Regions from separate parts of the Pseudomonas sp. GW821-FHT04C07 genome, predicted to be linked through region 4. Evidence: predicted binding sites of a transcription regulator. Region 4 holds the regulator's gene; each other region holds the start of a gene.
What was found. Region 4 encodes FliA, which starts transcription of late flagellar genes. Its sites were predicted from a motif close to CTAAAGTTTNNNNNNNNNNNGCCGNTAA; they were not measured.
Positions count from the first base shown of each region.

Region 1: AC07UI_RS21125 (methyl-accepting chemotaxis protein) is a predicted target of FliA. The motif match lies at 1,479-1,506, and genes of this name have one in related genera.
Region 2: AC07UI_RS08220 (flagellar protein MotY) is a predicted target of FliA. The motif match lies at 902-929, and genes of this name have one in related genera.
Region 3: AC07UI_RS09920 (methyl-accepting chemotaxis protein) is a predicted target of FliA. The motif match lies at 888-915, and genes of this name have one in related genera.

Region 1 is NZ_JBWKTM010000012.1:40,880-45,382, reverse strand. Features, by position in the region: gene AC07UI_RS21125 (methyl-accepting chemotaxis protein) at 1-1,402, opposite strand, end outside; gene bamE (outer membrane protein assembly factor BamE domain-containing protein) at 1,687-1,941, shown strand; gene AC07UI_RS21115 (lipocalin family protein) at 1,973-2,542, shown strand; gene AC07UI_RS21110 (formimidoylglutamate deiminase) at 2,600-3,964, opposite strand; gene hutC (histidine utilization transcriptional repressor HutC) at 4,110-4,503, shown strand, end outside.
Region 2 is NZ_JBWKTM010000003.1:323,476-327,978, forward strand. Features, by position in the region: gene pyrC (dihydroorotase) at 1-836, opposite strand, end outside; gene AC07UI_RS08220 (flagellar protein MotY) at 1,007-1,915, shown strand; gene AC07UI_RS08225 (argininosuccinate synthase) at 2,045-3,262, shown strand; partial or broken gene AC07UI_RS08230 (hypothetical protein) at 3,704-3,976, opposite strand.
Region 3 is NZ_JBWKTM010000004.1:187,492-191,994, forward strand. Features, by position in the region: gene AC07UI_RS09915 (CPBP family intramembrane glutamic endopeptidase) at 1-710, shown strand, start outside; gene AC07UI_RS09920 (methyl-accepting chemotaxis protein) at 945-2,510, shown strand; gene AC07UI_RS09925 (alpha/beta family hydrolase) at 2,641-3,330, opposite strand; gene ccoN (cytochrome-c oxidase, cbb3-type subunit I) at 3,431-4,503, shown strand, end outside.
Region 4 is NZ_JBWKTM010000011.1:141,788-146,290, forward strand. Features, by position in the region: gene AC07UI_RS20435 (chemotaxis protein CheA) at 1-313, opposite strand, end outside; gene AC07UI_RS20440 (protein phosphatase CheZ) at 341-1,129, opposite strand; gene AC07UI_RS20445 (chemotaxis response regulator CheY) at 1,160-1,531, opposite strand; gene fliA (RNA polymerase sigma factor FliA) at 1,698-2,438, opposite strand; gene fleN (flagellar synthesis regulator FleN) at 2,435-3,265, opposite strand; gene flhF (flagellar biosynthesis GTPase FlhF) at 3,385-4,503, opposite strand, start outside.

The DNA of each region.
Region 1 (4,503 bases), on a different contig from region 4:
TGATCACTTCGAGGATTTGCCCGATGTTCACCGTGTTGCTGTTCAGCGTCTCGATATTGCCGCACGAATCGCTGATGTTGGCCGACAGCTGCTGCATGGCTGCGATGGTTTTATCCACCACTTGCTGACCGTCCTCGGCCAGGCTGCGTGCATCGCTGGAATGCTGCGAGGCGAGGGCGGCGTTCTGGGCGATTTCCTGCGCCGCAGCGCCGAGCTGGTTGATTGCCGCGGCAACGCTGCTGGTACGCGAAGCCTGCTGGTCGGAGTTGAACATCGACGAGTTGGAAGCGCTGACCACCCGCAAGGCCACTTCGTTGACCTGACCGGTGGCCGAGGCGACTTCACGAATCGAGGTATGAATTCGCTCGACGAAACGGTTGAAGGACATGCCCAGCGCGCCGAATTCGTCGTGGCCATGAATGGTCAGGCGCTTGGTCAGGTCGCCTTCACCTTCGGCAATATCGTGCATGGCGCGGCCCATGGTCAGCAGTGGCTGCATCAACACGCGGATCAGCATGCCGAGCAGGGCGATGATGATCACCACGGCTATCGCCATGGCGATGATTGCCGAGGTGCGGAATTCGCTGAGCATCGAGAACGCGGTGTCCTGGTCGAGCACCAACGCCACATACCAGTCCGCCGATGGCACCCCGTTGACGTGGGTGAAGGAGATGAACTGGGACTTGCCGTCCAGATCAACTTCTTTCATGCCCGGGCTGATCTTCGGTGCGCCGTTTGGATAAGCGTCAGCCAGGTTTTTGAGCACCAGTTTGCTGTTCGGGTGGATCAGGATCTTGCCGTCGGCGCTGACGATAAAGGCATGGCCATGGCCGCCGAAGTTCAGCGAGTTGATGATCGCGCTGACGCTGGACAGGTCGATGTCGGCACCGGCCACACCGATGAATTGGTTCTGATGCTGCACCGGGGTAGCGATGGTGATCACCAGCTTGCCTGACGACGCAGCGATGTAGGGCTCGGTGACAATGGTCTGCTGGGCGCTGTTGGCCGCTTTGTACCAGCCACGGGAGCGCGGGTCGTAGTCCGCCGCCCGATTACCGGCCGGAACCGAAAACATCACGCCGTCCTGGCCGCCGAAGTAGCTCAGCTGGAAATTGCTGGTGTAGGCCGGCAGGCCGACGCTGCGCTTGAGGTTGTCAGGCGTGCTGCCGTCGATGGCGATCTGTTGGGCGAGCGACTGCAGCAATTGCATGCGGCTTTCCAGCCAGGTCTGGATGTTGCTGGTGGTCAGGCTGCCAAGTTCCTGCATTGAGGATTCGGTGCTGTTGCGCAAGGTTTGACGCTGTCGATAGTCATTGAACAGGATGAAGCAGGCAAACGCGACAGCGACCACAAGAGCGGCTGCAAGCAGAATCTTGTGGCTGAATTTCATATTTCTGGTCATTAAATGAACTACCGCGATGGGCTGGTCAACGAAAGGCGTCAATTTGCCAGGTGTCAGGGGCTTTTGCGCTGCCTCTATGTCGACTCGCCAGCGCCAAAGATTAGGCCGCTTTTGAGATATCCGACGAAATACCTGTTTGCGTAGGAAAATGGCTGATTTCAGGGGGGATTAGAGAGTTTTACATGTAAGAAATAGCCCGTGGCTTGGGGAACCAGATGGCACTTTTCTCTTCTAAGCTTCTGGTTGGCAGCCATGCCTTCCCCCTTCCGTCCAGGAGTTTCACCATGTCGCTGCGTTCTCTCGCTCTGTTGTCGTTCTGCGTGCTGTTGGCTGCGTGCAGCAAGGTCAATCAGGAAAACTACTCGAAAATTTCGACCGGCATGCCCAAGGCCGAAGTCGAAAAACTCTTGGGTACTCCTTCCGATTGTTCCGGCGCCCTGGGCATGTCCAGCTGCACCTGGGGCAACAAGAACAGCTTTATCAGCGTGCAGTACGCGGGTGACAAAGTGCTGATGTTTTCCGGGCAAGGCCTGAAGTAAACCGGGGCCAGGCGCTCACGGGAGAAAAATAATGATGCGGTTCGTAATAGCTCTTTTGGCCAGCCTGGTATTGGCTGGCTGCGCCACTTCTGGCAATGACCCATTGGCACCCAAGACCGCCAACAGCGTCAATCTCAAGCGTTACCAAGGAAAATGGTATGAGTTGGCCCGCCTGCCAATTTACTTCCAGCGTAACTGCGCGCAATCCGAAGCCCATTACATCCTTAAGGCTGATAGCAATGTCCTGATATTGAACCGCTGCCTGACCCCTGACCGGCAATGGGAAGAGGTCAAAGGTACGGCAACGCCGCAGATTCCCGGCAAAACCGACAAGCTGTGGGTCGAATTCGATAATTGGTTGACCACCCTGTTACCAGGCGTTTCCAAGGGCGAATACTGGGTGTTGTACGTCAGCGACGACTACAAGACGGCCATCGTCGGTAGCCCGAGCCGTCGCCACCTTTGGCTGTTGTCCAGAACGCCAGAGCTTGATGCGGTGAAGCGTGAAGAACTGCTGAGCAGGGCGCGTCAGCAGGGTTACGACACGACCCGCCTGATCTGGCGAGTGTCGGATACGAAGATGGCCCAGACGTCGAAATAGCGACACCGGGTTTGATCGTTCCCACACGCGTGGGAACGATCGTCAGTCAGACCTTACTTAGCCCAACAACTCGCGCAACACTTGGGTGAATGCCCGGCTGCTGTCTTCTTCTCCGGCATGATGGCCGTTGCGGATCACCCATTGACCGTTGACCAGTACGTCCCGCACCTGGCGATCGCCACCGGCGAATAGCCAGCGGTTGAGTATCGCGTCGCCATTTGCCGTTGCCAGATATGGATCGTTGCCGTCGAGTACCAGCCAGTCGGCGCGCTTGCCGACTTCCAGAGCGCCGATCGGCTGCCCCAATGCCTGGGCCCCGCCGTCCAGTGCGGCGTCATACAAGGTGCGGCCGACCATTGGCTGATCGCCGCGATACAAGCGATTACGCCTTTGATCGCGCAGACGCTGACCGTATTCCAGCCAGCGCAGTTCTTCCACCACACTGAGCGACACATGGCTGTCGGAGCCAATGCCCATCCGTCCGCCCTGGGCGAGGAAGTCCACCGCCGGAAAAATCCCGTCACCAAGGTTGGCTTCAGTGGTCAGGCAGAGGCCGGCGATGGCCTTGCTCCTGGCCATCAACGCGACTTCTTCAGGATTGGCGTGGGTCGCATGGACCAGGCACCAGCGCTGATCGACCTCGGTATTTTCGTAGAGCCATTGCAGCGGACGGCGACCGCTCCAGCTCAGGCAGTCGTCGACTTCCTTTTGCTGCTCGGCGATGTGGATATGTACCGGGCACTGTTTATCGCTGGCCGCCAGTACTTCGCTGATCTGCTGTGGCGTCACTGCGCGCAGCGAGTGGAAGCACAAGCCCAATTGTTGCGCCGGTTGTTGTGCCAGCAGCGGCTGCAGACGCGCCTGTAAATTCAGATAGTTTTCGGTGCTGTTGATAAAGCGCCGCTGGCCTTCATTGGGCGCCTGGCCACCGAAACCGGAATGGCTGTAAAGCACTGGCAGCAGGGTCAGGCCGATTCCGGCAGCGCTGGCGGCCTGGCTGATCTGCAATGACAACTCGGCCGGGTCGGCGTAGGGCTGGCCATTGGTGTCGTGATGCACATAATGGAATTCGGCGACTGAGGTGTAGCCAGCCTTGAGCATTTCGATGTAAAGCTGACGGGCGATGATCCCGAGTTGTTCCGGACTGATTTTTCCGACGAGGCGATACATCAGGTCGCGCCAGGTCCAGAAGCTGTCGTTCGGATTGCCGGCGACTTCCGCCAGTCCGGCCATCGCCCGCTGGAACGCGTGGGAGTGCAGATTCGGCATCCCCGGCAGCAGCGGACCGCTTGATATTTCGGCGCCATCTGCACTGGCATCGGCCTGGATGTGGGTCAGTACGCCATCGGCGTTGACCTCAAGACGTACATTGTTGGCCCATCCACTAGGCAGCAGTGCGCGTTCGGCAAAGAAAGCGGACATGGTTCAGCACCCCATCGTGTGTTATTTGTATATACATATACAGACGTTTGCCTGCCCGGTAAACTCCGGCAAGCTATCAACCTTTATTAACGAACAAGGATTTCCCGTGCCGACTCCGCCTGCCGTCTCCCCGCTGGCTGCCCATATGGGCGACAGTCCGGCGCCCTTGTACGCCCGCGTCAAACAGATGATCACTCAGCAAATCGAGAGTGGGAACTGGCCGCCGCACTATCGCGTTCCGTCGGAAAGCGAGCTGGTCAGCCAGTTGGGCTTCAGTCGTATGACCATCAATCGCGCCTTGCGCGAGATGACCGCCGACGGTCTGCTGGTGCGTATGCAGGGTGTCGGTACATTCGTCGCCGAACCGAAGAGCCAGTCGGCTCTGTTCGAAGTGCATAACATTGCCGACGAAATCGCCTCCCGTGGCCATCGCCACACGTGCAAAGTGATCACCCTCGAAGAAGAGGCTGCCGGCTCCGAGCGCGCTTTGGCGCTGGATATGCGTGAAGGCCAGAAGGTCTTCCACTCGCTGATCGTGC
Region 2 (4,503 bases), on a different contig from region 4:
GCCTCGGCGTACATCTCGATCGCAGCATAAGCGGTGTAGCAACCGGCACAACCACACGCGGCTTCTTTGGCGTGTTGAGCGTGCGGTGCCGAATCGGTGCCGAGGAAGAACTTCTCGCTGCCACTGGTAGCGGCGTCGAGCAGTGCTTCCTGGTGGATATTGCGTTTGAGGATCGGCAAGCAATAGAAGTGCGGGCGAATCCCGCCAACCAGCATGTGGTTGCGGTTGTACAGCAGGTGATGGGCGGTGATGGTTGCGCCCACATTGGCGTCAGCCTCACTGACGAACTGGACGGCCTCGCGGGTGGTGATGTGTTCGAACACCACTTTGAGTGTCGGGAAGCGTTCCACGACCCGACGCAGGTGTTCGTCGATGAACAGCTTTTCACGGTCGAAGACATCGACGTCGCTGCGAGTGACTTCACCGTGAATCAGCAACGGCATCCCGACTTCGGCCATGGCCTCCAATGCGGGAAAGATCTTGTCGATGCTGGTGACACCAGAGTCCGAGTTGGTGGTCGCACCGGCCGGATAGAGCTTGGCAGCGTGGACGAAACCACTGGCCTTGGCCTCGCGAATCTCTTGAGGCTCGGTACGATCGGTCAGGTAGAGCACCATCAACGGTTCGAAACGGCTGCCGGCCGGGCGCGCAGCGAGAATGCGCTGGCGATAGGCATCGGCTTGCGCGGCGTTGCGCACCGGTGGTACCAGGTTGGGCATGATGATGGCGCGACCAAAGGTGCGCGCGACATCCGCAACAGTATTGGCTAGCACAGCACCATCGCGAAGATGTATATGCCAGTCGTCGGGACGCAGCAGGGTCAGGCGGTCGGACATTGGGGATTCCAGGCGGGTCAAACTGAAGGGAATGCTACCGGAAAAGACTCTCTCAGGCACTCGCTATCAAGTTTTGCAGCAAGCTTCCGATATCCCATAGGTGTGCTGTAAACAAGTGATATGCCGTAAACGTGTGTCGGTCTTTTGTGTAGAAGCCAGTGGAGCCTCCCGTGCGCCAGCGTTATTTAGCCTTGCTCAGTGTGTTTGTCAGCCTGCCCGCGATGGCTCTGACTTTCCAGACGCGTCTGGAGAGCATCGAGTGGAAGGTCGAAGGCGACAAGTTCGAGTGCCGTCTGACCCAACCTATTACCGATTTTGGCTCGGGTGAGTTTGTTCGGCGTGCAGGCGAGCAGGCGACGTTCCGCCTCAAGGCCTACAACTCGATGCTCGGTGGCGGCTCGGCGACCTTGTTGGCGGCGGCTGCGCCCTGGCAGCCGGGGCGCGGCGACATCAATCTGGGTTCGGTGAGAGCCGGCAGCGGCGATGTACTGTTTAACAGCTCGCAGGCGCAGGCCGGTCGATTGTTCAGTGGCCTGATGGATGGTCGTAGCCCGGTGGTTCGCCATTATTCCCGTGAGGGTCGTGTTTCCGAAGTTCGTTTGTTGCCGGTCAAATTCAATAAGGCCTACAGCGACTATCAAGCGTGCACAGCCAAGCTGTTGCCGATGAACTTCGAACAAGTGAAGCATGCCGAGGTCGGCTTTCCAGGCGGTGGCATTGACCTGGATGCGCAGGCCAAGGCCAGATTGCAGGTGGTGCTGGAGTTCCTCAAGGCTGATCCAACCGTCAATCACATCGAACTGGACGGTCACTCGGACAACAGCGGCAATCGTCTGACCAATCGCGATCTGTCGCGGCGCAGAGCCTTGGCGGTGATGGACTTTTTCAAGGCCAACGGCATCCAGGAGTCGCAGATCAGCATGCGATTTCACGGCGAGAGTTATCCTCTGGCGCCCAATACCAATCCCGCCAATCGGGCCAGGAATCGCCGGGTCAATGTTCAGCTTGAGCGTGTTGCACCTGCCGAAAAGCCGGCCCCCCAGATCAGCTCCACGGGCAATACCGCGGCGACGTCCTGAAACCGCTGTAATCGTCGCTCGCTCGACATAATCTGTCGCTTCATCGTCATAAGCTGTCGCGCCTCTGTAAAATATCCGGTTTGAGCGGTAGACTAGAAAGCTTTCCGTACAACCCGGTGGAGTAATGGCATGGCGGACGTAAACAAGGTCGTTCTGGCGTATTCCGGCGGCCTGGACACTTCGGTGATCCTCAAGTGGCTGCAGGATACTTATAACTGTGAAGTGGTGACCTTCACCGCTGACCTGGGTCAGGGCGAAGAGGTCGAACCTGCACGCGCCAAGGCACAAGCCATGGGCGTGAAAGAGATCTACATCGACGATCTGCGCGAAGAGTTCGTCCGCGATTTCGTTTTCCCTATGTTCCGCGCCAACACCGTTTACGAGGGCGAGTACCTGCTGGGTACCTCCATCGCTCGTCCGTTGATCGCCAAGCGCTTGATTGAAATTGCCAACGAAACCGGCGCCGACGCCATTTCCCATGGTGCAACCGGCAAAGGTAATGACCAGGTTCGTTTTGAACTGGGCGCCTATGCGTTGAAGCCTGGCGTCAAAGTCATTGCTCCATGGCGTGAATGGGATCTGCTCTCCCGTGAAAAGCTGATGGATTACGCTGAAAAGCACAACATCCCTATCGAACGCCACGGCAAGAAAAAATCCCCGTACTCGATGGATGCCAACCTGCTGCACATCTCCTATGAAGGTGGCGTGCTGGAAGACACCTGGACCGAGCACGAAGAAGATATGTGGCGCTGGACCAAGTCGCCAGAAGACGCTCCGAACGTTGCAACCTATCTTGAGTTGACCTATCGCAATGGCGATATCGTCGCTCTGGACGGCGTTGAAATGACTCCGGCCACGGTCCTGGCCACGCTGAACCGTATTGGCGGCGAAAACGGCATCGGCCGTCTGGATATCGTCGAGAACCGCTATGTCGGTATGAAGTCCCGCGGGTGCTACGAGACACCTGGTGGCACCATCATGCTGCGTGCTCACCGTGCAATCGAGTCGATCACCCTGGATCGCGAAGTCGCTCACCTTAAAGATGAGTTGATGCCTAAATACGCTAGCCTGATCTACACCGGTTACTGGTGGAGCCCTGAGCGTCTGATGCTGCAACAGATGATCGATGCCTCTCAGGTGCACGTGAATGGCGTGGTTCGTCTGAAACTGTACAAAGGCAACGTCATTGTCACCGGCCGTAAGTCCGATGAATCGTTGTTCGATGCCAATATTGCGACTTTTGAAGAGGATGGCGGCGCTTACAATCAAGCGGATGCTGCTGGCTTCATCAAGCTCAATGCATTGCGCATGCGTATTGCCGCAAACAAAGGTCGGAAGTTGTTCTGATTGCCTGAATGCGACTCAAGAAAATGGCCCTGCTGCACGCAGGGCCATTTTTTTTGCATGTTATGTTTAGTTCAAGCTGCCTTGTTCGGTGTGAACGCTTGAATGACGCTTGATGTGGCGTTGTTTTCATCCTGCCTCACGCAGAATTCGGGTTGTTCTACCCCGTCTTGATTCTGCTTTTGTTGCGTTGATCTGCCGGGTATCAACGGTGTGCCAGCGGTGCAGTGCCAAAGGCAAATGAAGAGTGTGATGTGCGAATAAATTGATATGCACAGGTGCGGCTTGTCCATGGCGTGATGAGTAGCGCTACTCCTGCTGTCGGAATATGTGGTTCTGTGGCGGGCATCCAGGCAACTATGCCGGTGGGCGGAAGTCTTTCTCCTTGTCGGCGGTGTGATTTTTCTGTTTAAGTAACTCAGGGCCTGGAGGGGTGGTTTTCACTCTTTCCGGACGAGCTGCATCGTCAATGATTTTGATGAAGTGCTTTCCTTTCTCGAAATCGGAAGGCGCGTACAGTGATTTGTAGTTGAAATTCAGCGTGGCAAAGAAAAGCAGTATCAGGACATAGGGGAAAGTAATCAGGAACCAGACATAGACTTGACGTTCCTCGTAGTCAAGAAATGGAAATGATACAGCTGCCGAAGCTTCTGTTAGCGCTGCGAAGATGGCAATGATGGTCATTGGGTTGGTTGTTTTCTTTCGGTGTCTATTCATTTTTATCTCACTTGATAGTGTTGTTTTTATATCCTTGATTTCACGTTGGTGGAGACGCAAGCAGCTAGATGGCTTGATTAAATGCGGCTGCCATCCAGCTCGACGTTACTTTGGGGTTTGCGTATAAATAGGGGATTCCCTTCAAGCGTTGAAGTCGGTACGGATTGCTCATTATCGATGCTCACGACAAGTATGGGCGTTGTGCAGGTTGGTGGTTTGGTTTTCTGTTGGGTTTTTATTGCTGCTTGTAATGATTTCAGGCCCGGTTTGACAATGGGCAGAACGGACGTAATAGGTGCGAGTAGGCGTCTGGCAGGTCAGTTCAGTACAGGGAGTATCCTGTGGGTTGTGCAGTGCCCATGCGGCTAGTCCGTCTTGTATTGGAAAGTTGATGCTGTGTATTACCTTGAGTGGTGAGATGCTTGAAGCGGCGGATTGTTGCCTGGAGTGAATTGTTTCTTTCCATTGCTAAATACCCATGGTTGCACTGAAGTGCAGGTGGCTGAGTGTCATTCAATAATAATCTG
Region 3 (4,503 bases), on a different contig from region 4:
AAGCACTGATCGCCGTTGCCTTGCTGCTGTTCGCAGGTTTTGCCGTGCGCCAGCAAAAGAGCCGTTATGGCCGTTATCTCGGACACGGCTTGTTCGTGGTACTGGCCCTCGCGCTGGCTCTGCATTGGCTACCGGGCTTCTACAACGGTAGCGTCATTGGCCCCGAAGTCTTTACCGAAGATGCAGTGCCGTTCTCGATGTACCTCAATCTGGACAAACCGCTGATTGGCTTCTGGCTGTTGTTGGTATGCCCATGGATTGTCGGACGGCGCTCCCTGCGTCTTTCGCTATACGCGACCGCCCTGGCCTTGACCCTGAGTGCACTGGCCGCGCTCGGTGGTGCGGTGTTGCTGGGCATCATTCATTGGGAACCGAAGTGGCCGGATCAAGGTTGGCTTTGGGTACTGAACAACCTGCTGTTGGTGACTCTGGTCGAAGAAGCCCTGTTTCGTGGCTATATTCAGGGCGGTTTGAGCCAGCGCTTCAAACAGCTGCCTTATGGCGAAACCCTTGCACTGATATGCGCGGCGCTGCTCTTTGGCCTGGTGCATCTGGGCGCCGGCTGGCAATGGGTATTGCTGGCGAGTATTGCCGGAGTCGGCTACGGCCTGGCCTACCGTTTTGGCGGACTGAGCGCGGCAATCGCCACGCACTTTGGTTTGAATCTGTTGCACTTCGGGCTGTTTACTTATCCGATGCTGGCGGGGTAAGACATTACCGGATCAAACAGGTACTGAAGTACCAGATAACATGAGCTTCAGTACCATTGTCGGTCAGGAAGAACAACTTGGCCGACTCTGCGCAAAATTCTGCAACAGTCCATTCACTATCCATTTCAAGGCGCAAACCGCTCACCTGAGACGCACCACCGATTTTTGAAAAATATTTTCAATAATCCCCAGGCACTGCCGACAACCTGACAAAGCCTTGCGGATTGAAAAACCATGCGTAACAACCAACCCGTTACACAACGTGAACGTACCTTCCCGGCTCAGCAACGGTTGATTTCCACCACCGATGCCAAAGGCGTGATTACCTACTGCAACGACGCTTTCGTTGAAATAAGTGGTTTTTCTCGTGAGGAACTGATCCGTGCACCGCACAACCTGGTACGTCATCCAGACGTCCCGGCAGCGGTGTTTGCGCACATGTGGGGCACTCTGAAGCAAGGCTTGCCCTGGATGGGCATTGTCAAGAATCGCTGTAAATCCGGTGACCACTACTGGGTCAACGCCTATGTCACACCGGTTTTCGAAGGCAATCAGGTGGTCGGTTACGAGTCGGTACGGGTCAAACCCACCGCCGAACAGATCCACCGCGCCGAAGCGCTCTACCAACGTATCAACCAGGGCAAGTCGGCCATTCCTCAAAGTGATAAATGGTTGCCGGTGCTGCAAGACTGGTTGCCGTTCATTCTGGTCAGCCAGCTCAGCTTTCTGATTGGCATCTGGCTCAACTCCCATTGGGGCTTCGCCCTGGCTGCCGGGCTCTCGGTGCCGCTGGGTCTGCTCGGTTTGAGCTGGCAACAACGTGGCCTCAAGCGCTTGCTGCGCCTGGCTGAACAGACCACCTCGGACCCGCTGATCGCACAGATGTACACCGACAGTCGCGGCGCCCAGGCACGCCTGGAGATGTCCATTCTCAGCCAGGAGGCACGCCTGAAAACCTGCCTGACCCGCCTCCAGGACACCGCCGAGCACCTGAACGAGCAAGCCCGTCAATCCGACGCCCTGGCCCACAAGAGCTCCACCGGGCTGGAGCGCCAGCGGGTTGAGACTGAGCAAGTGGCCACTGCCGTCAACCAGATGGCTGCCACCACTCAGGAAGTCGCCAGCCATGTCCAGCGCACCGCCGACGCCACTCAGCAAGCCAATCGCCTGACCAGTCGCGGCCGCGACGTCGCCGGCGAAACCCGCGAAGCCATCCAGCGTCTGTCCCAGGTGGTCGGTGAAACCGGCGCCACGGTAACCCAACTGGCCAAAGACAGCGATGAAATCGGCGGCGTGGTCGATGTGATCAAAGGCATCGCCGACCAGACCAACCTGCTGGCCTTGAACGCCGCTATCGAAGCGGCCCGCGCCGGGGAAATGGGGCGTGGCTTTGCGGTGGTTGCCGATGAAGTACGGCAACTGGCGCAACGTACCAGTGAGTCCACCGGGCAGATCCACAGCTTGATCGCCAAACTGCAACAGACCGCCAGCACCGCCGTACAAACCATGGACGCCGGCCATCGCCAGGCTGAAGAAGGTGTCGCGCGGGTACTCGAGGCCGACAAGGCGTTGGTGGGCATCAGCGAAGCGGTGGCCAACATCACCGACATGACCGCTCAGATTGCAGCTGCGACCGAAGAACAAAGCGCCGTGGCTGAAGAGATCAGCCGCAATATCAGCACCATCGCGCAGCTGGCTGATCAGACCTCGGAACAAGCGCAAAACTCGGCACTGCTCAGTGAAGAGTTGACCCGTACAGCGAATACCCAGTATTCGTTGGTGGAACGCTTTAACCGCTGACAGATGCACCCCTACCGATCATTCCCACGCTCTGCGTGGGAATGCATCGCGTGACGCTCTGCGTCACATCCAGAAGCGGAACGCGGAGCGTCCCTGGCGGCATTCCCACGCGGAGGGTGGGAATGATCACTTAACGGAGAAATTCGGCGACCTTTTTGGCAGCAGACTCCAAATGGTGCTCATGGGTAAAGCCCGAGGCCTTCAACGGCTTAAGGTCATGATCCCCCGCCACCAGCCACATCACCTCGATGCTCGGCGACAATACATAACCCTCCACCGCCTGCCGATTACCCAATGCATCCCGCTCACCCTGAACGATCAAGGTCGGGGTTCTCAATTCGGCCAGATGCTCGACTCGAGGTTTTTCCGGTTTACCCACCGCATAAAACGGATACCCCAGACACACCAGCGCATCCGCCTGCAATTCATCCGCCAGCAAACTGGCCATGCGCCCGCCCATGGACTTGCCGCCGATGACCAAACGCCCAGCGACATGGCGTCGCACTTGGGTATACACCTCGCGCCAGCATTCCAGCAGTTTCGGCGCTGGATCAGGCGGGCGTCTACCGCCGTCCAGGCGTCGTTGGGCCATGTAGGGAAACTCAAAGCGCAGCACGTTGATCCCGCGCCCGGCAAGGCGTGCGGCCATGTCACTCATGAAGCTGCTGTCCATCGGCGCACCGGCACCGTGGGCCAGGATCAGCGTCAGCGGCTCAGCCGTCGCAGCGGATAGTTGCGCGGCATTCCACAGCCAGCCGTGATCCCGCAGGCACTTGCCCCATTGATCCCCGTCAATACTGGCCTTGTGCTCTTTGTCCATGCTTGCCTCGCTTTTAGTCTGCCTATAACTCCAGAAGAAGTGAGCGCGCCGTTGCCGTGCGCAGGCGCTTTCACTTCAGCTGAACCGTGGATGGGGAACCATGAACACTTCTATCAGTACCGCCTATAACTACAAGGTGGTCCGCCAATTCGCCATTATGACGGTGGTGTGGGGCATCGTCGGCATGGGACTCGGGGTTTTTCTCGCTGCCCAATTGGTCTGGCCCGAACTCAACTTCAACCTGCCGTGGACCAGTTTCGGTCGCCTGCGCCCCTTGCACACCAATGCGGTGATTTTCGCCTTCGGTGGCTGCGCGCTGTTTGCCAGTTCCTTCTATTCAGTACAACGCACCTGCCAAACGCAGCTGTTTGCACCGAAAGTCGCCGCATTCACCTTCTGGGGCTGGCAACTGGTGATCCTGCTGGCGGCCATCAGCTTGCCATTGGGTTACACCAGTTCCAAAGAGTACGCCGAGCTGGAATGGCCGATCGACATCCTGATCACCATCGTCTGGGTCGCCTACGCCTATGTGTTCTTCGGCACGCTGATCAAGCGCAAGACCAGGCACATCTATGTCGGGAACTGGTTCTTCGGTGCGTTCATCATCACCGTGGCGATTCTGCATATCGTCAACAATCTGGAAATTCCGGTCAGCCTGACCAAGTCCTACTCGCTCTACGGCGGGGCGACCGATGCCATGGTTCAGTGGTGGTACGGCCACAACGCCGTGGGCTTCTTCCTCACCGCGGGCTTTCTCGGGATGATGTATTACTTCGTGCCCAAGCAGGCCGAGCGTCCGGTCTACTCCTATCGTTTGTCGATCGTGCACTTCTGGGCACTGATCACCCTGTACATCTGGGCCGGCCCGCACCACCTGCACTACACCGCACTGCCGGACTGGGCACAGTCACTGGGCATGGTGATGTCGTTGATTCTGCTGGCGCCCAGCTGGGGCGGGATGATCAACGGCATGATGACCCTGTCGGGCGCCTGGCATAAGTTGCGCAGCGACCCGGTCCTGCGCTTCCTGGTGGTCTCCCTGGCGTTCTACGGCATGTCGACTTTCGAAGGGCCGATGATGGCGATCAAGACCGTCAACGCCCTCTCCCACTACACCGACTGGACCATCGGCCACGTTCACGCTGGCGCTCTGGGCTGGGTAGCGATGATCTC
Region 4 (4,503 bases):
GGGTGAACATACCGTTCACAGCATCCAGCGCTTCCAGAACCACGTCCATCAATTCCGAGTCGACCCGACGCTCACCCTTGCGCAGGATGTCGAAGACGTTCTCGGCGATGTGACAGCACTCCACCAGCTCGTTGAGCTGGAGGAAGCCGGCGCCCCCTTTTACAGTGTGAAAACCGCGAAAAATTGCGTTGAGCAAGTCCGCATCATCTGGTCGGCTTTCAAGCTCAACCAGTTGTTCGGACAGTTGCTCAAGAATCTCGCCGGCCTCAACCAGGAAATCCTGAAGGATCTCTTCATCGGCGCCGAAGCTCATGTGTATGGGTGCTCCTGATAAGTCGGCCTAAAATCCAAGGCTGGAAAGCAAATCGTCTACATCGTCCTGACCGGACATAACGTCTTCACGTTTATCGGCATGAATCTGCGGACCTTCACCCTGAGACAGATGTTTTTCCGGATCTTTTTCCGCGAGGATCGATTCGCGGTCATGTTCAATGCCCGCAAACCGGTCGACGTGACTGGCCATCAACACGAGTTTGAGCAGATTGCTTTCGACTTCCGTGACCAATTGGGTCACGCGCTTGATCACCTGGCCTGTGAGGTCCTGGTAATCCTGAGCCAGCAGGATGTCGTTGAGATTGCTCGACACGACACGAGTCTGTTGCTCGCTACGCGTCAGGAAACCGTCTACCCGCCGGGCCAGTTCACGGAACTCCTCGGCACCGACTTCACGACGCATGAACCGCCCCCAGTCCACGCTCAAGGCCTGAGCCTCGGTGCTCAGGCCATTGACCAACGGGGTGCTGTTCTCGACCAGGTCCATGGTGCGGTTGGCCGCAGCCTCGGTCAGCCTGACCACATAGGACAGGCGCTCAGTGGCATCCGTGATCTGTGAAACCTCCTCGGCTTGCGGCATGTGCGGGTCAATATGAAAATTGACAATTGCGCTATGCAGCTCGCGGGTGAGCTTGCCTACCTCTTGGTACAGGCCGCGATCACGGGTCTGGTTGAGCTCATGGATCAGTTGCACGGCGTCGCCGAATTTACCTTTTTCAAGGCTTTCGACCAGTTCGCTGGCATGTTTTTTCAGGGTCGATTCAAAATCGCCCAGTGAAGATTCGTTATGCTCCATAGCTCCCCCGTGGCGGACTGGCTCCGCATATCAACCGATGCGTTCGAAGATTTTTTCGATCTTCTCTTTCAGCGCCTGAGCCGTGAATGGTTTGACCACATAGCCGTTCACGCCGGCCTGAGCGGCTTCGATGATTTGCTCGCGCTTGGCTTCGGCCGTCACCATCAACACCGGCAGGTGCTTGAGCTTTTCATCGGCACGCACGTGGCGCAGCAAGTCGATACCGGTCATGCCGGGCATGTTCCAGTCCGTTACCAGAAAGTCGATGCTCCCGCTGTTGAGGACCGGAATCGCGGTAGTACCATCATCCGCCTCGACCGTGTTGGTGAACCCAAGGTCACGCAACAGGTTTTTTATGATCCGCCGCATCGTTGAGAAGTCATCAACGATGAGGATTTTCATGTTCTTGTCCAATTCGACCTCCAAGCAGTCTTAAAACGCGCCCAGCACCTGAACGCGCCATTCAATCAATTCGGCGTAACACTCAACGGTTGCATGGAGCACAACGGGCCGTGACCGGTGCGGCTACGCCATACCAGCCTCGTTCGCAGTGTCCCCACACTGCCTGTCAGCGCGCTCGCCACTCCCCCAAACGCCCCCGTAAACGGGCCGCGCACTGGCTGTGTAACTGGCTGACCCGCGATTCGCTGACTCCCAGGACCTCACCGATTTCCTTGAGGTTCAGCTCTTCGTCGTAGTACAGCGCCAACACCAGTCGCTCACGCTCCGGCAAATTGGCAATCGCGTCCGCCAACGCAGCCTGGAAGCGTTCATCTTCCAGATCACGCGACGGCTCGAGATGAGCACTCGCGCCATCCTCGTGCAGCCCTTCATGCTCGCCGTCCTGCAACAGATCGTCGAAGCTGAACAACCGACTACCCAAGGTGTCGTTCAAAATCCCGTAATAATCATCGAGACTCAATTGGAGTTCGGCCGCAACCTCGTGATCTTTAGCGTCACGTCCGGTTTTAGCTTCAATTGAGCGGATTGCGTCACTGACCATCCGGGTATTGCGGTGTACCGAACGTGGAGCCCAGTCACCTTTACGCACTTCATCGAGCATCGCGCCACGAATGCGGATCCCCGCATAAGTCTCGAAACTCGCGCCCTTGCTGGCGTCGTATTTGGTCGACACTTCCAGCAAGCCGATCATCCCGGCCTGGATCAGATCCTCGACCTGAACACTGGCTGGCAGGCGTGCCAGCAAGTGGTAGGCAATACGCTTGACCAGTGGCGCATAGCGCTCGATCAGCTCGTACTGGCTGTCACGTGCCGACGCCTTGTAGAGGTTGTACCCGCTGGCGCTCATAGCACCGGCCCTGCCGTTTGATGCACCAGCCGCTCGACGAAGAATTCCAGATGCCCGCGTGGATTGGCAGGCAGCGGCCAGGTATCGACTTTCTGAGCAATGGCTTTGAACGCCAGGGCGCACTTCGAACGAGGGAAGGCCTCATAGACCGCACGCTGCTTTTGCACAGCCTTGCGCACACACTCGTCGTAGGGAACCGCACCGACGTACTGCAAGGCCACGTCCAGGAAGCGATCCGTGACCTTGGTCAACTTGGCGAACAGATTGCGACCTTCCTGCGGGCTCTGCGCCATGTTGGCGAGCACACGGAAGCGGTTCATGCCATGGTCACGATTGAGCAATTTGATCAGGGCATAGGCATCGGTGATCGAGGTCGGCTCGTCGCAGACCACCAGCAGCACTTCCTGGGCCGCGCGAACAAAACTGACAACCGAATCACCAATACCGGCGGCGGTGTCGATCACCAGCACGTCGAGGTTGTCGCCGATATCGCTAAAGGCCTGGATCAGGCCGGCATGTTGGGCCGGGCTCAGATGCACCATGCTCTGCGTACCGGATGCTGCCGGGACGATGCGAATGCCGCCTGGCCCCTGAAGCAGTACATCGCGCAACTCACAACGCCCCTCGACCACATCGGCCAGAGTGCGTTTGGGTGTCAGTCCCAACAGAACGTCGACGTTCGCCAGCCCCAGATCGGCATCCAGCAGCATGACGCGCCGGCCGAGCTCAGCTAGAGCCAGGGACAAGTTCACTGACACGTTAGTCTTCCCGACGCCACCTTTGCCGCCGGTCACCGCAATCACCTGTACGGGATGCATGCTGCCCATGTTCTTTCTATACCTTGTCTTACTTAGACGGAGGCCACATAACTGGCTGCGCGTTCACCACTGAAACAATGCATGGCAGACCATCGATGTAGATTCACTGCAATCTATTCGTTATTACCTTAGCCGACCCGCTTGGTCGGGCTGTGGTAGAGGTCAGCGAACATATCAGCCATGGCTTCTTCGCTGGGTTCTTCCTGCATCTGCACACTCACGGCGCGACTGACCAATTGATGGCGGCGTGGTAAATGCAGATCATCCGGAATCCGCGGCCCATCGGTCAGATAAGCAACGGGTAACTCGTGACTGATCGCCAGACTCAACACTTCGCCCAGGCTTGCCGTTTCATCCAGTTTAGTCAGGATGCACCCGGCCAGCCCGCAGCGTTTGTAACTGTGATAAGCGGCGGTTAGTACCTGCTTCTGGCTGGTTGTTGCCAACACCAGATAATTCTTTGACTTGATCCCGCGACCGGCCAGGCTTTCCAGCTGCATGCGCAACGCCGGGTCGCTGGCCTGAAGGCCGGCGGTATCGATCAATACGACGCGCTTGCGCAACAGCGGATCGAGCGCCTGCGCCAGGGACTGGCCCGGGTCGACGTGGGTCACGGAGACATTGAGGATACGCCCCAGGGTCTTGAGCTGTTCCTGGGCCCCGATACGGTAGCTGTCCATGCTCACCAGCGCGATGTTCTGCGCGCCGTACTTGAGCACATAACGCGCCGCCAGCTTGGCCAGCGTGGTGGTCTTGCCCATGCCGGCAGGACCGACCATGGCAATCACCCCGCCCTCCTCCAGCGGCTCGATCTCGGGGGTCGCGATCATCCGCGCCAGGTGCGCCAACAGCATGCGCCAGGCCTGACGTGGCTCTTCAATTTCGGTAATCAGTGCCAGCAGGTCGCGCGACAGCGGACCGGACAAACCGATACGTTGCAGGCGACGCCAAAGATTGGCCTGCTGTGGCCGGCTGCCTTGCAACTGGTTCCAGGCCAGCGAGCCCAACTGCACTTCCAGCAGCTCACGCAGACCGCTGAGCTCGAATCGCATCGAGTCAAACACGCGCTGATCCACGGAAGGCGAAGCAGCGGGTGCCGGTGCTGGACGACGGGGCTCAGCGAAGGTCGGCTCGATCAACGGTTCGGCGGCGGTCAGCGGCAAACCGGCGAACAACTGACGATTGGTGGTTGAATCGCCGTCACCGCGCAGGCTCAGTTCAGCCTGAGCCGTGACGATTCGCGACTG